One region of the Shewanella sp. ECSMB14102 genome, then DNA from elsewhere that is predicted to be linked to it. Evidence: predicted binding sites of a transcription regulator. Region 1 holds the regulator's gene; each other region holds the start of a gene.
The links. Region 1 encodes LexA, which represses DNA repair genes until DNA is damaged. Its sites were predicted from a motif close to TACTGTATNNNNATACAGTA; they were not measured.

Region 1 (4,276 bases):
AAATTCTGCAGCGTCACGGGCTCACCAAAGTTTACATAACCCTGACCAAAATTACCCAACTTACGCAAGGCGCCAACCACTTGCCAGACAGATTCTTTTTGCTTCTTCTTGCCGCTGAGTTCTTTGTGATAAGTGGCCACTTCCATAACGTGGTCATAGCCCAGGTACACAGGCACCAAAGTCACTGGTCGCTCAATACCCCGCAACACAGAGTTGACCGTCATCGCCAGCATCCCAGTCTTGGGCGACAACAACCGCCCGGTACGGGAGCGGCCACCTTCGGTGAAGTACTCAACCGAATAGCCTTTGGCAAACAGCTGATCCAGATACTCACGGAACACTGCAGTATAGAGTTTATTACCGTTGAAACTGCGGCGGATAAAGAAGGCACCACCACGGCGGAATATAGGCCCGGCAGGCCAGAAGTTCAGGTTGATACCGGCGGCGATATGAGGCGGAACCATACCCTGAAAATAGAGAATATAGGAGAGCAGCAAATAATCCATATGACTGCGATGGCAAGGTACATAAACTATCTCATGTCCATCATGATGCAGCTGGCGTATCTGCTCGGCGCCCTTGATGTTGATCCCCTTGTAGAGCTTGTTCCATAACCAGGTGAGGATCCGCTGGGCAATACGCACCAGGCTGTCTGAATAGTGGGCAGCAATCTCATCGAGATATTCCTCCGCCATTTCCCTGGCCCTGGCCTCGGGGATCTTCTTGGCTGCGGCTTCCTCTTTTATAGCCTTTTTAAGGGTTTCTGAACGCAACAGTTCATTAAACAGCGCTTGACGGTTGGGCAGTAATGGCCCGGTCATCACCTTACGCTGACGGCGGAAATGTACCCTGGCCACTCGCGCCAACTTATGGGCAATAGCTTTATCGGTTCCATGTTCATCGGCCATCAGCCGCAGCGAGACCGCATTGGAAAACTGCACAAAGTTGTCTCGCCCCAGGAACAAGATCATTAGAAACTTGCGCAACCAAGTGGGGTTTTCCCGCTCAAATACGGCGGCGCGCATGCTGTCATCTTCCTTACCCGGAGTTCGGCCCCAATAGAGACTCACCGGCACCAATTGAATATCCAGTTGTGGATTGGTCTGATGCAAATGAAGCAAAGAGGTGAAACAGCTGAGAAAAGGTTTATTGCCCTTGCGCTTGCCGAACAGGGGCTTTGCACCTTCCAGGCAGACGACTCTGGGAACGGTAATATCATCAACCTTGAGCGTCTCATAAGGGCAAGGCAAACCAAACTTACGGGTGACTTCCGCCAACGCCGCGATATCACTGACAGACTCCGTCTTCATCACGTAGGCCATCGGCTTGGCGAGATCCAGGTTCAAATCGGCGAAAGGATCCTGAGGCACCACAGTGGTATGCACCAGCTTGCTTTGGAGCCAGCGAAGTGATTTAAACCAGAATGAATCTTGTTTGGACATGTTTTTCAGTGTCTGAGCCACAATCAATAGCCCAATAGAATACCAGAACTTCCTGAATCTTAGCTAGGGAAGGTGCGAACCGGTCCCGGCAGCTCCTCTGGCAAATTCCTTGAACTCCACATAATTCGTAAGCCTGACTGTCCAAATCTGCCACAGGTTAAAACATTTACCCTCCCCTAAACGTTTCAATTTTGGTTAATACTTGCGCTGATCAAAATACTGTATATACTGACAGGTACTGTATGAAAAAACAGGAATCACCATGAGACCACTGACACCGCGCCAGGCACAGATTCTGGAATTGATTAAACGCAATATAGCCGACACCGGCATGCCGCCAACCCGGGCTGAAATTGCTACCCGGTTAGGCTTCAAGAGTGCCAATGCCGCAGAGGAACACCTCAAGGCACTGGCAAAGAAAGGCTGTATTGAGATCATGCCAGGCACCTCTCGTGGTATTCGCTTGTCACATGATGAACAAGCGGAGTCAGAAGCAGGTCTGCCCTTAATAGGCCAGGTCGCTGCCGGGGAACCCATACTGGCACAGGAGCATGTTGAGCAGTATTACCAGGTCGACCCTGGCATGTTCCATCCCTGCGCCGACTTCCTACTGCGGGTACGCGGCGACAGCATGAAGAACATAGGCATTCTCGAAGGTGATCTCCTGGCGGTTCACAAGGTACAAGAAGCCCGTAACGGTCAAGTCGTGGTGGCCAGGGTTGAAGACGATGTAACAGTGAAGCGTTTTGAAAAGAAAGGTAATGTGGTTTATCTACATGCCGAGAACGAGGCTTACTCCCCAATCAAAGTCGACCTGACTTTCCAGCCATTGACCATTGAAGGACTGGCGGTAGGCATAATACGCAATGGAGACTGGCTATGAGCATAATGACGGGCAACGCCCCAAGACACCCAGGCCTGTGGACAGACACCAGTATTGCCGGCAATCAGCCTTGGCAACATACCGGCATCTCCAGCTTGGCCAGCCATAGCCAGGGACGTCAGGAATTATTACGCCTCTGCCCTCAATTGGCGCAATTGAGTCAACAGGGACGCTGGATAGTCTTGATTAACGCCCCTGCCAACATAGGTTACAAGGAAACCTTAGCAAGGGCCGGTGTCAGAATGGATAGAGTTCTCTTGGTGCGCACCAAGGATGAAATCGAAGCCCTGTGGGCAACGGAAAGAGCCTTGACCAACGGCACCTCCAGTGCAGTGATCAGTTGGATAAACAGCCTGGATGCCCGTGATAACCGTCGATTGCAGCTGGTTGCCCGTAACGCCAGAGCCATGGGAATAGTGCTGGAAACAGGACGGCAGGCGAAAGAGATGGATAACCGCCTCAACGAACTTACCCGCTCCATCCATTAATTGTATGAATAAAGGCCATTCCTGGGATGGCCTTTATTCTGTGCCTTTTGGGTGCATTACCTTTCCTTGTAAATCGACGCAAAGCCGCGCTGGTCAGCCCCTCACGCAGAATTCACCTCTAGATTAACAGACGCTTTTCTTTCATACAGTTAGAAAATATCGTGATCTTGATCAATATTTAATCTACAAGTAATGTAAGAACAACGATTGTGTTATCTCCATGCAATTCGTCGTAGGTTGAACGTCCCATTTCGCTTTATAGCGAGTAAGGCCGTCGCCGGAAATGCTGAGTATATTCAGCGGTAAGTGCAACAGTGGTTACCACCTGTATACCTAGATCTAAGTGAAACCGCCGCCGCACTTTGAAGTCATCGTTGCTTTTTTGGGAACTGAAGAGTTTGCATAGAGCAAAGACTTACTGTGTGACTCTTCTTTGTAGTTGCGAATGCAATTGACAGAGGAGATGTCTTGTGAAGCAATGGCTGTGTGTTTTGCTGACCTTGTTGTGCGTCAGCTTGTTGTCTCCAGGTGCTCAGGCAGATATGCCCTTGAATATGACTCAAGGGGTAACTGAGATCAGTGGCAAGGTGTATCACCTGCACATGATCATTCTTTATATCTGCTGCGCCATAGGTTTGGTCGTATTCGGCGTGATGATCTACGCCATGATCAACCATAGAAAATCCAAAGGGGCAGTCGCGTCCCAATTCCATGAAAGTACCAAGGTAGAAATTGCCTGGACGCTTATCCCCTTCTTAATCCTTATCCTGATGGCAATCCCCGCAACCAAGACGCTGATTGCCATGGAGGATCCCAGTGATGCCGACCTGACGGTCAAGATCACCGGCTCGCAATGGAAATGGCACTACAGCTATTTCGGCGAAGACATCGACTTCTTCAGCATATTGGCAACGCCGAGGTCCCAGATAGAAGGCCAGGAAGCCAAGGGCGAGCACTACCTGCTTGAAGTCGACAAGCCGTTGGTATTGCCCATCAATCGTAAAGTCCGATTCCTGATGACCTCAGATGATGTGATCCACTCCTGGTGGGTGCCCGCCTTTGCCGTCAAAAAAGACGCCAATCCCGGTTTTATCAACGAAGCCTGGACCCGGGTGGACAAGCCGGGGATCTACCGCGGCCAATGTGCCGAGCTTTGCGGTAAAGACCACGGCTTTATGCCGATTGTGGTGCAGGTACTGGCAGAAGATGAGTTCGACGCCTGGATGGCAAAGCAGAAACAAGCCGCGGCTACGGCCGCCGAAGAAGCTCAGGCGGCCCTCAGTGAGACCATGAGCCATGATGAAGCCATGGCGCTTGGCGAACAGATCTATATGGCGCGCTGCGCCGCCTGTCATCAGCCAAACGGCGCCGGACTTCAAGGGGTGTTCCCGGCGCTCAAGGGCAGTGCTATTGCCATAGGTCCAATAGCAGCCCATCTGGACATAGTGATCCATGGCAAGACA
Region 2 (4,276 bases), on a different contig from region 1:
GCCTCGGTAGCCAAAATACTCTTGCCCTGACGTTTCAAAAAGCCACGTTTAAACAAGAGTTCAATGATCCCGGCGCGGGTTGCTTCTGTCCCCAGCCCATCGGTTTCCTTGAGAATTTTGCGGATCTCAGTGTCTTTCACATAGCGGCTTATGCCTGTCATCGCCGCCAGCAGTGTGGCATCGGTAAAATGCTTGGGCGCCTGGGTCATCTTCTCCACTAATTCACCCTTGAGGCAATCCAGCATCTGCCCCTGAGTCAGCTCAGGCAAAACAGTTTGAATATCTTCCGCTTCATCGTCGGCTTTTTGTTTGCCAAACAATTGCTTCCAACCCTGTTTTAATGGCTGTTTGGCCTTAGCCACGAAGCAACCTCCGGCAATGTCGATCACAACGCGGGTTTCAAGGTATTCATAATTGGGGTAAAACTGCGCCAAATACTGACGGGCAATCTGCAAATACACCTGACGCTCACGCTGTGACAACACACCGAGGTTAGCCGTCTTTTCCGTAGGCACTATTGCATGATGGGCATCTACCTTGGCATCGTTCCAGGCCTTGGACTTAAGGGCGGGATTAGGCGCTTCACAGCCTTGCAGCAGCTCTGCTGCCCCTTGGGTAATAGCATTCAAGACTACCGGGGCCAGCTGTAACTGCGCCTTGGGCAAATGGCGGCTATCGGATCGCGGATAGGTTATCAATTTATGCCGTTCATACAGAGACTGCGCCGTATCCAGCACCTCTTTGGCGCTCATGCCGAAGCGTTTGGCACAATCAATCTGCAGCGCCGATAGACTATAGAGCAAAGGCGGCGCCTGGTGTCTTTGCTTGCGCTCCAGCTCATCTACCCGGCCGGGTTGGCCGGTGATCCTGCCGACTACATTCATTGCCAAACCGCGGGAGAGCACCCGCCCCTCCTCATCCATCCAAGGTTGACAGGCCTCACTGGGCTGCCAGCGGGCGCTGAAACAGCTGCCCTCTTGGGTGCTAAGATGGGCCAGCACTTCATAAAAAGGTTTGGGCACAAAGGCGGCGATTTCCTGATCGCGCCGGACAACCAAACCAAGCACAGGAGTTTGCACCCGACCGACCGAAAGCACGCCCTGATAGCCCACCTTGCGCCCCTGCAGGGTATAGGCACGGGTCATATTCATGCCGTAGAGCCAATCTGCTCGGCTGCGTGCCAGTGCCGAAGTCGACAATGGCACAAACTCGCGGTTGCTGCGCATCTGTCCCAGGGCGCGTTTTACCGCCTGCGGGTTGAGGTCGCTTATCAACAAGCGTTTGACCGCCGCCAGCTTATCGCCCTTGACCCCAAGGTGAGCAATCACTTCATCTACCAACAACTGTCCTTCCCGATCCGGATCGCCGGCATTGACCAGCTCACTGGCCTGCTTGACCAATTTACGCAAGACACTAAGTTGCCCGCGACTGCTGGCTTTGGGTTTAACCTGCCAATCGGACGGGACAATAGGCAGATGCTCCAACTGCCAGGACTTGTAGGCGGGATCGTAGGCATCCGGCTCAACTTGCTCCAGCAGATGACCTATACACCAGGAAACACAATCACCATTGCCAAGCTCGATATAGCCCTCATGTTTGCGATGGGGTTTAGGGAGCACCTCGGCGATGGCGCGCCCAAGGCTGGGCTTTTCGGCGATATAGAGGATCATCCACTGCGTCCTTTGACTGTCACTGAACAGTATTACTGGATAAAATTACAGTGATTTTAGCCAAGTCAGCTTGAGGCTGCAAATTATCCTTCATATGCTTCCCTATGGTAACTCCGGAGCCGTAGTTCTTGGTTTGAAGCCGCGCTGTTTAACGCAACTTTGCTCCGATACTTATTATCTGAATTCCTGCTTCCCTAATCGCTATACCCTCTCGGACTAATTGAGAATTTCTATTTGTACTTAGTAGCGAATGCTATTATAGTATATCCATTAGAAAAATCTTATTGACAAAATCCTGATGCAAGTAAGAAACGCTATATGACTGAACAGACAACTGTAGTTGCGATGCCAGGTCTAAATGAAGCAGCTCCGCCTTTCACCGCAAAAACCACCCCGGGTACGCTTAGCCTGGAAGACTCCAAAGGTAAATGGTTGGTTCTTTTCTCTGATCCGGCAGACTTTACCCCGGTATGTACCACTGAATTTATGGCGTTTACTCAGGCAAGTGCAGATTTTACAGCTCTTAATTGTGAACCGATGGGGCTGTCTATCGAAGGTATTCATGCACACATCGCATGGGCTCGTAGCATTAAAGATAACTTGGGTGTTGAAATTAACTTCCCGATTATTGCTGACCTAAATATAAAATTGCTGGTGCTTACGGCATGGTTCAGCCAGGTGCGAGTAATACTTCTGCGGTTCGTGCCACTTTTGTTATCGACCCTGAAGCCGTACTCCGCGCAATGCTTTACTACCCAATGAGCAATGGCCGTTCTGTGGCAGAAATTTTAGGTCTAGCTGAAGCACTACAAACTAGCGATGCAAACGTATGTGCAACTCCAGAAAGCTGGATCCCAGGCAATGAAGTGATTGTTCCACCACCGGCAACCACTCAAGAAGCCGAAGTACTTAAAGTTCAAGGTTATAACTAGGTTGACTGGTGCTTCAGTAAAAAAGCTGTAATCCGCAAACCATGCGAGTTGCTATGTAAACGGATGCTATCCGGCCCACGTGACGTTAATCATCTTTTATGGAATCAAGGAGGAAATATGACCCCCAGCGTTTACGAATTTTTCGATCCGAAAACATTCACCTACAGCTATGTAGTCGTAGATCCAAACAGCCAGCAATGTGCCGTTATCGATTCGGTACTAGACTACGACCCCGCTTCAGGCAGGACTTCTTACGAAACAGCAGATAAACTGATTGAGTTTGTAACGAAAAGTGGCTTAAAGGTCGAGTGGATCCTTGAAACTCATGTTCATGCTGATCATCTAAGTGCGGCCCCCTATATCAAGCAGAAACTTGGTGGCGAACTGGGTATTGGTGAAAAAATCACTGTGATACAAGATACGTTCGGCAAGCTATTTAATGCCGGTAGTGATTTCGCGATGGACGGCAGTCAGTTTGATCATTTGTTTGCCGATCAAGAGACTTTTACTCTTGGTAATATTGAAGCGCACGCAATTCATACTCCGGGCCACACTCCTGCCTGTATGGCTTATGTGATTGGTAACTGCGTATTTGTTGGCGACACTTTATTTATGCCCGATTACGGCACCGCCCGTTGCGATTTCCCCGGAGGAGATGCAGCAACCCTCTATCGCTCAATTCAGAAATTGTTCGCTCTGCCTGATGAAACACGCGTCTTTATGTGTCATGACTACAAAGCACCAAATCGCGAAGAGTACCTGTTTGAAACTACGATTGGTGATGAACGCCTATACAATATTCACGTCAAACAGAATATTTCTGAGCAGCAATTTGTTGAGATGCGCAGAGGACGTGATGCCACACTGAATATGCCAACCCTGATTTTGCCTTCGGTTCAGGTCAATATGCGTGCCGGAGAGTTACCACCGGAAGAAGATAATGGTGTGCGCTATCTGAAAATACCATTGAATAAAGTCTGAAACTGAGTTGCGATTATGCTAATACCAATCTATTTAACGGAATCAATTACCGTTTCACCACAAATTTTACCCAGCGACATACCACGTCTGGCATCAATGGGATTTAAGTCGATCATCAATAACCGTCCAGATGGGGAAGAAAATGATCAGCCCCTGAATAGAGAAATTGAACGACTGGCTAAAGAACAGGGGATGACCTATTTTCACCTGCCGGTTATTTCCGGAAATATTACTCAGGATCAGGGAAAGCAGTTTGGTCAGTTCTTTATGCACGCCCCTAAACCTATTTTGGCTTTCTGTCGCACGGGAACACGTTGCAGCGCACTCTGGTCGATGAGCTGCACCGAATTGGGTTCATTTGATCGACGTATTGCCCAAGCTACCAAAATGGGTTTTGATCTTAGTTGGGTTAAGCAACCCGATTAACCGAATTCACACATTGGTTAGGATAGCCAAAGCATGAAAAATTCTTGGTTAGAATGGTTGCCGATATCATCTTGGTTGCCTGATTATTCGCGTCATGACGCCACGAAAGATGGCTTAGCTGCTATTATCGTGACTTTGATGCTTATCCCACAAAGCCTTGCATACGCGATGGTTGCTGGTCTGCCCCCCGTTGTTGGTCTGTACGCCAGTATCCTGCCGCTGATTGTTTATACTATGCTTGGCACCAGTAAAACACTGGCCGTGGGC
Region 3 (4,276 bases), on a different contig from region 1:
GCTTATCGCTCAACTCCGGTTGGTGGTAGTTGAGGCTGTCGGCCCGCTCGGCAAAGTTGCTCAGTACATCCAACTCGGCCGCCGCCATGGCAAAGGCCTGCAGTTCGCTGAGCTTGGGCAGCAGGAGATCGAACAGCTCGTCCCAAAGCTGTTTTTCCAGTGCCAGCGCCTTGCCCTGACTGGAAAGCACTTTCTCTTCATACTCTTTCAGTTCTGGGATGATATAGCGCTCGGTGTTTTTCAATGTCTGGCGTCTTTGGTAGCTCAGAGGCACCAGTGCCGACTGGCCGCGGGAAACTTCGATATAGTAGCCGTGTACCCGGTTGAAGCCGACTTTCAGGGTGGCTATTCCCGTTTGCTCTTTTTCCCTGACTTCCAACTGTTGCAGATAGTCACTGGCGCCTTCACTAAGGCGGCGCCATTCATCCAGTTCGGCATGATAACCATCGCGGATCACGCCGCCATCACGAATAAGTACCGGCGGGTTGTCGACAATCGCCCGCTCCAGCAGCGCGAGCTCTTCAGGGAATTCACTGAGCTGACGTTTCAAACGGCCAAGCTCGGGGCTTTGGGTATTTGCCAATAGTTGCTGCAGTTGCGGCAACAGCGCCAGCGCTTGTCGCAGACGGGCAAAGTCTCTCGGGCGGGCGCTTCTCAGAGCCAGGCGCGCCATGATCCGCTCCACATCACCAAGCGCCTTTAGGTCGTCATGCAACGGCTCGAACAGGCCGCTGGCAATCAACTCTGCCACAGCGGTTTGCCGCAGGCCAATCTGTTGATGGTCTCTGAGTGGCTGATGGATCCAGCGCTGTAACATCCTGCTGCCCATGGGGGTGGCGGTTGCATCCAGCACCGAAGCCAAAGTATTGTCCCGGCCACCGGCAAGGTTCACCGTCAGTTCCAGATTCCGCCGGGTGGCAGCATCCAACACTATACTGTCGCTCTGGTTAAAGCGGGTAATGGCATTGATATGGGGCAGAGCGGTGCGCTGGGTATCTTTGACATACTGCATCAGGCAGCCGGCTGCCTGCAGTGACAGCCTGGCGTCTGTTATGCCAAAACCACGCAGATCTTTGGTGCCGAATTGATCCAGCAACAATCGCATGCTGGTATCCAAGTCAAACTCCCACTCGGGACGACGGCGTTTGCCCTTGATGCCGGCAATCAGGCTTTGTTGGGAAAAGTCTTCGCTGTAGAGCAGCTCGGCCGGTTTGGTGCGTTGCAGCTCGGCCTCCAATGATTCAAGAGTGGCCAGCTCGGCAATCACAAAACGGCCGGAGGCCACATCCAAGGTGGCGTAGCCAAAACCGTTCTTGCCTTCGTAGACGGCGGCCAGCAGGTTATCCTGACGTTCTTGCAGCAGCGCTTCATCGGTGAGAGTTCCCGGAGTCACTATGCGCACTACTTTGCGCTCGACCGGCCCTTTGGACGTGGCCGGATCACCAATCTGCTCACAGATGGCAACCGACTCACCGAGCTGCACCAGCTTGGCGAGATAGCCCTCCACCGCATGATAAGGAATACCCGCCATAGGAATAGGATCGCCACCACTCTTGCCTCTGGCCGTCAGTGAAATACCCAAGAGCTCGGAGGCTTTTTTGGCATCATCGTAAAACAGCTCGTAAAAGTCCCCCATGCGATAAAACAGCAGCATTTCGGCATGCTGCGCCTTCATCGATAGATACTGGCGCATCATAGGGGTGTGTTTTTCCAAATCCGGGTTATCCATAGGCGTAATCACTGCATTCATGGGAGCTTTCAGATATTTCCTTGACTGTGTTTCCAAGAGCGGTTGCCCTTTTTTAATGGCGCCAATAGTATCAGTTATTCATCACTGAGCCAGTCGTGGGCGGGGAAATTTTACGCCTTCGGTCACAAGTGATTGATCAGCAAGCGGCCTTTAAATAAATTATCGCCAGCACTTGATACTGTATGATTGTACAGTATACTAGGTGGCAGATTGGTATTTACCCCAAAGCTCTGAATAAAGGGGCGGCAACATAGATTTCAGGCGACGTATTGCGCCGCAATCAAGAGGGAACAGGAATGAAAATAGATCCAAACAAAGAGAAGGCGCTTAACGCAGTTCTGGGACAGATAGAGAAGCAGTTCGGTAAAGGTTCTATCATGAAACTGGGTGAAGACAGAACCATGGATGTCGAAACCATCTCTACCGGTTCGCTTTCTCTGGACGTGGCTCTAGGGGCCGGCGGTCTGCCAATGGGCCGTATTGTTGAGATCTATGGTCCTGAATCTTCAGGTAAAACAACTCTGACACTGGAAGTGATTGCTGCGGCGCAGCGTGAAGGCAAAGTCTGTGCCTTTATCGATGCCGAGCACGCACTGGATCCTATCTACGCCAAGAAGCTGGGCGTGGATATCGATAACCTCCTGTGTTCTCAGCCAGATACGGGTGAACAGGCGCTGGAGATCTGTGATGCGCTGACTCGCAGTGGTGCCGTTGATGTCATCATTGTTGACTCAGTGGCGGCTCTGACTCCCAAGGCTGAAATCGAAGGTGAAATCGGTGATTCCCATATGGGGCTGGCGGCTCGTATGATGAGCCAGGCAATGCGTAAGCTTGCCGGTAACCTCAAGCAGTCCAACACTTTGCTTATCTTCATCAACCAGATCCGGATGAAGATTGGGGTCATGTTCGGTAACCCTGAAACCACCACTGGTGGTAACGCTCTTAAGTTCTACGCCTCAGTTCGTCTCGATATCCGCCGTACAGGCGCTATCAAAGAGGGTGATGAGGTTGTTGGTAACGAAACCCGGGTTAAAGTGGTTAAGAACAAGATTGCCGCCCCCTTCAAACAAGCCGATTTCCAAATTCTCTATGGTCAGGGTATCAACCGTACCGGTGAGCTGGTTGATTTAGGCGTAGCCCACAAGCTGGTGGAAAAATCCGGTGCCTGGTACAGCTACAAGGGTGACAAGATTGGTCAAGGCCGTGCCAATGCAGGTAAGTACCTCAAGGAACACCCTGAAGTGGCTGCCGAAATCGAAGCGGCACTGCGCGCTAAACTGCTCAGCAAAGCAGAAGCAGCTCCTGCCAGCGCCGAGACGGGTGAAGGCAATATCGACTTGGAAACCGGAGAAGTTTTCTGAGCCAGTCGGTAATGGATGTTGCGGTCGCGCTGTTGGCGCGCCGCGACTATGGCCGCGAGCAACTCAAGAGCCGTTTACTGGGCAAGGGCTTTGAGTCGCTTGAGGTAGAACAGACTTTGGATAGTCTGGAAACCAAAGGCTTTATCGATGATCAGCGTTTCGCTGCAGCCTTGTTGCGCAGCCATATTGCCAAGGCCCACGGCCCGGGAAAAGTGCGTCAGGCACTGATGCAAAAAGGCTTGAATAAACAGTGTATCGAGCAGGTTTTGGATGCCTGTGATTGTGACTGGTTTGCCTTGGCGCGCAGCCGCGCACTAAAGAAATTCGGCGATAGTCCCGCTGATGATATGAAAGAAAAGGCTCGCCGAATTCGTCATTTGATGGGGCAGGGCTTTAGTTATGATCAAGTGGCATTCGCCCTTGAATATGACCCTTACGACTGATTTTTCTCTATCACTAAAGCCCTTTTCATAACCAAGTTTACCGCTGCCAAATCTCTGCAACTGACTTCATTTGACAAACCCCAACATTCACTCTTATTAAGTTGCAGCCTTTTTTGCGCTCTGTACCAGCACGCAATCCAGGTGCTAGTTTTTGCGCTTGTCGCCCATGGTTATATCCCGCTAAAGCCTCTGTATCCTGGTTTGCCCGCGCAGGTTTCTATACTCGCTGAGTAATTCAACACCTATGGCAAATAGCATTTGCCTACCCCGTTAATCCGGTTTTGGCTTATGCCGTTAATGCTCTCTGTACCTCGGCTGTATCAGGCGTCATACCCTGCGCAATCTAATTGGTATTCTGGCGCTGCATGCTTATAATGCTTGGCAAAAGAGCGCTCGAGTGGCCGGGCGATGCACGCCTTTAGACCACTTTTTATACATTATTCAGGCTTAAGTAACTCAGGACGATTTATGTACCAAACCACAGCAGCACTCAGAAGTGCTTTCCTGGAGTTTTTCCGCAAGAATGGCCATCAGGTAGTCGACAGCAGTTCTCTGGTGCCAGGCAATGACCCCACTCTGCTATTTACCAACGCCGGGATGAACCAGTTTAAAGACGTATTTCTCGGTATGGACAAGCGTAGCTACAGCCGCGCTACCACTTCGCAGCGTTGTGTTCGCGCCGGTGGTAAACATAACGACCTGGATAACGTGGGTTATACGGC

Region 2: the regulator LexA is predicted to act here: its motif matches at 1,704-1,723, upstream of RC73_RS00485 (DNA topoisomerase III).
Region 3: the regulator LexA is predicted to act here: its motif matches at 1,927-1,946, upstream of recA (recombinase RecA).

The regions. Positions count from the first base shown of each region.
Region 1 is NZ_JWGX01000044.1:35,836-40,111, reverse strand. Features, by position in the region: gene plsB (glycerol-3-phosphate 1-O-acyltransferase PlsB) at 1-1,442, opposite strand, end outside; gene lexA (transcriptional repressor LexA) at 1,705-2,325, shown strand; gene RC73_RS14560 (cell division inhibitor SulA) at 2,322-2,813, shown strand; partial or broken gene coxB (cytochrome c oxidase subunit II) at 3,284-4,276, shown strand, end outside.
Region 2 is NZ_JWGX01000002.1:96,244-100,519, reverse strand. Features, by position in the region: gene RC73_RS00485 (DNA topoisomerase III) at 1-1,670, opposite strand, end outside; gene RC73_RS00480 (redoxin domain-containing protein) at 1,989-2,432, shown strand; gene RC73_RS21050 (hypothetical protein) at 2,429-2,602, shown strand; gene RC73_RS00475 (MBL fold metallo-hydrolase) at 2,720-3,583, shown strand; gene RC73_RS00470 (TIGR01244 family sulfur transferase) at 3,599-4,009, shown strand; gene RC73_RS00465 (SulP family inorganic anion transporter) at 4,043-4,276, shown strand, end outside.
Region 3 is NZ_JWGX01000025.1:69,142-73,417, reverse strand. Features, by position in the region: gene mutS (DNA mismatch repair protein MutS) at 1-1,729, opposite strand, end outside; gene recA (recombinase RecA) at 2,047-3,111, shown strand; gene RC73_RS09450 (regulatory protein RecX) at 3,123-3,554, shown strand; gene alaS (alanine--tRNA ligase) at 4,023-4,276, shown strand, end outside.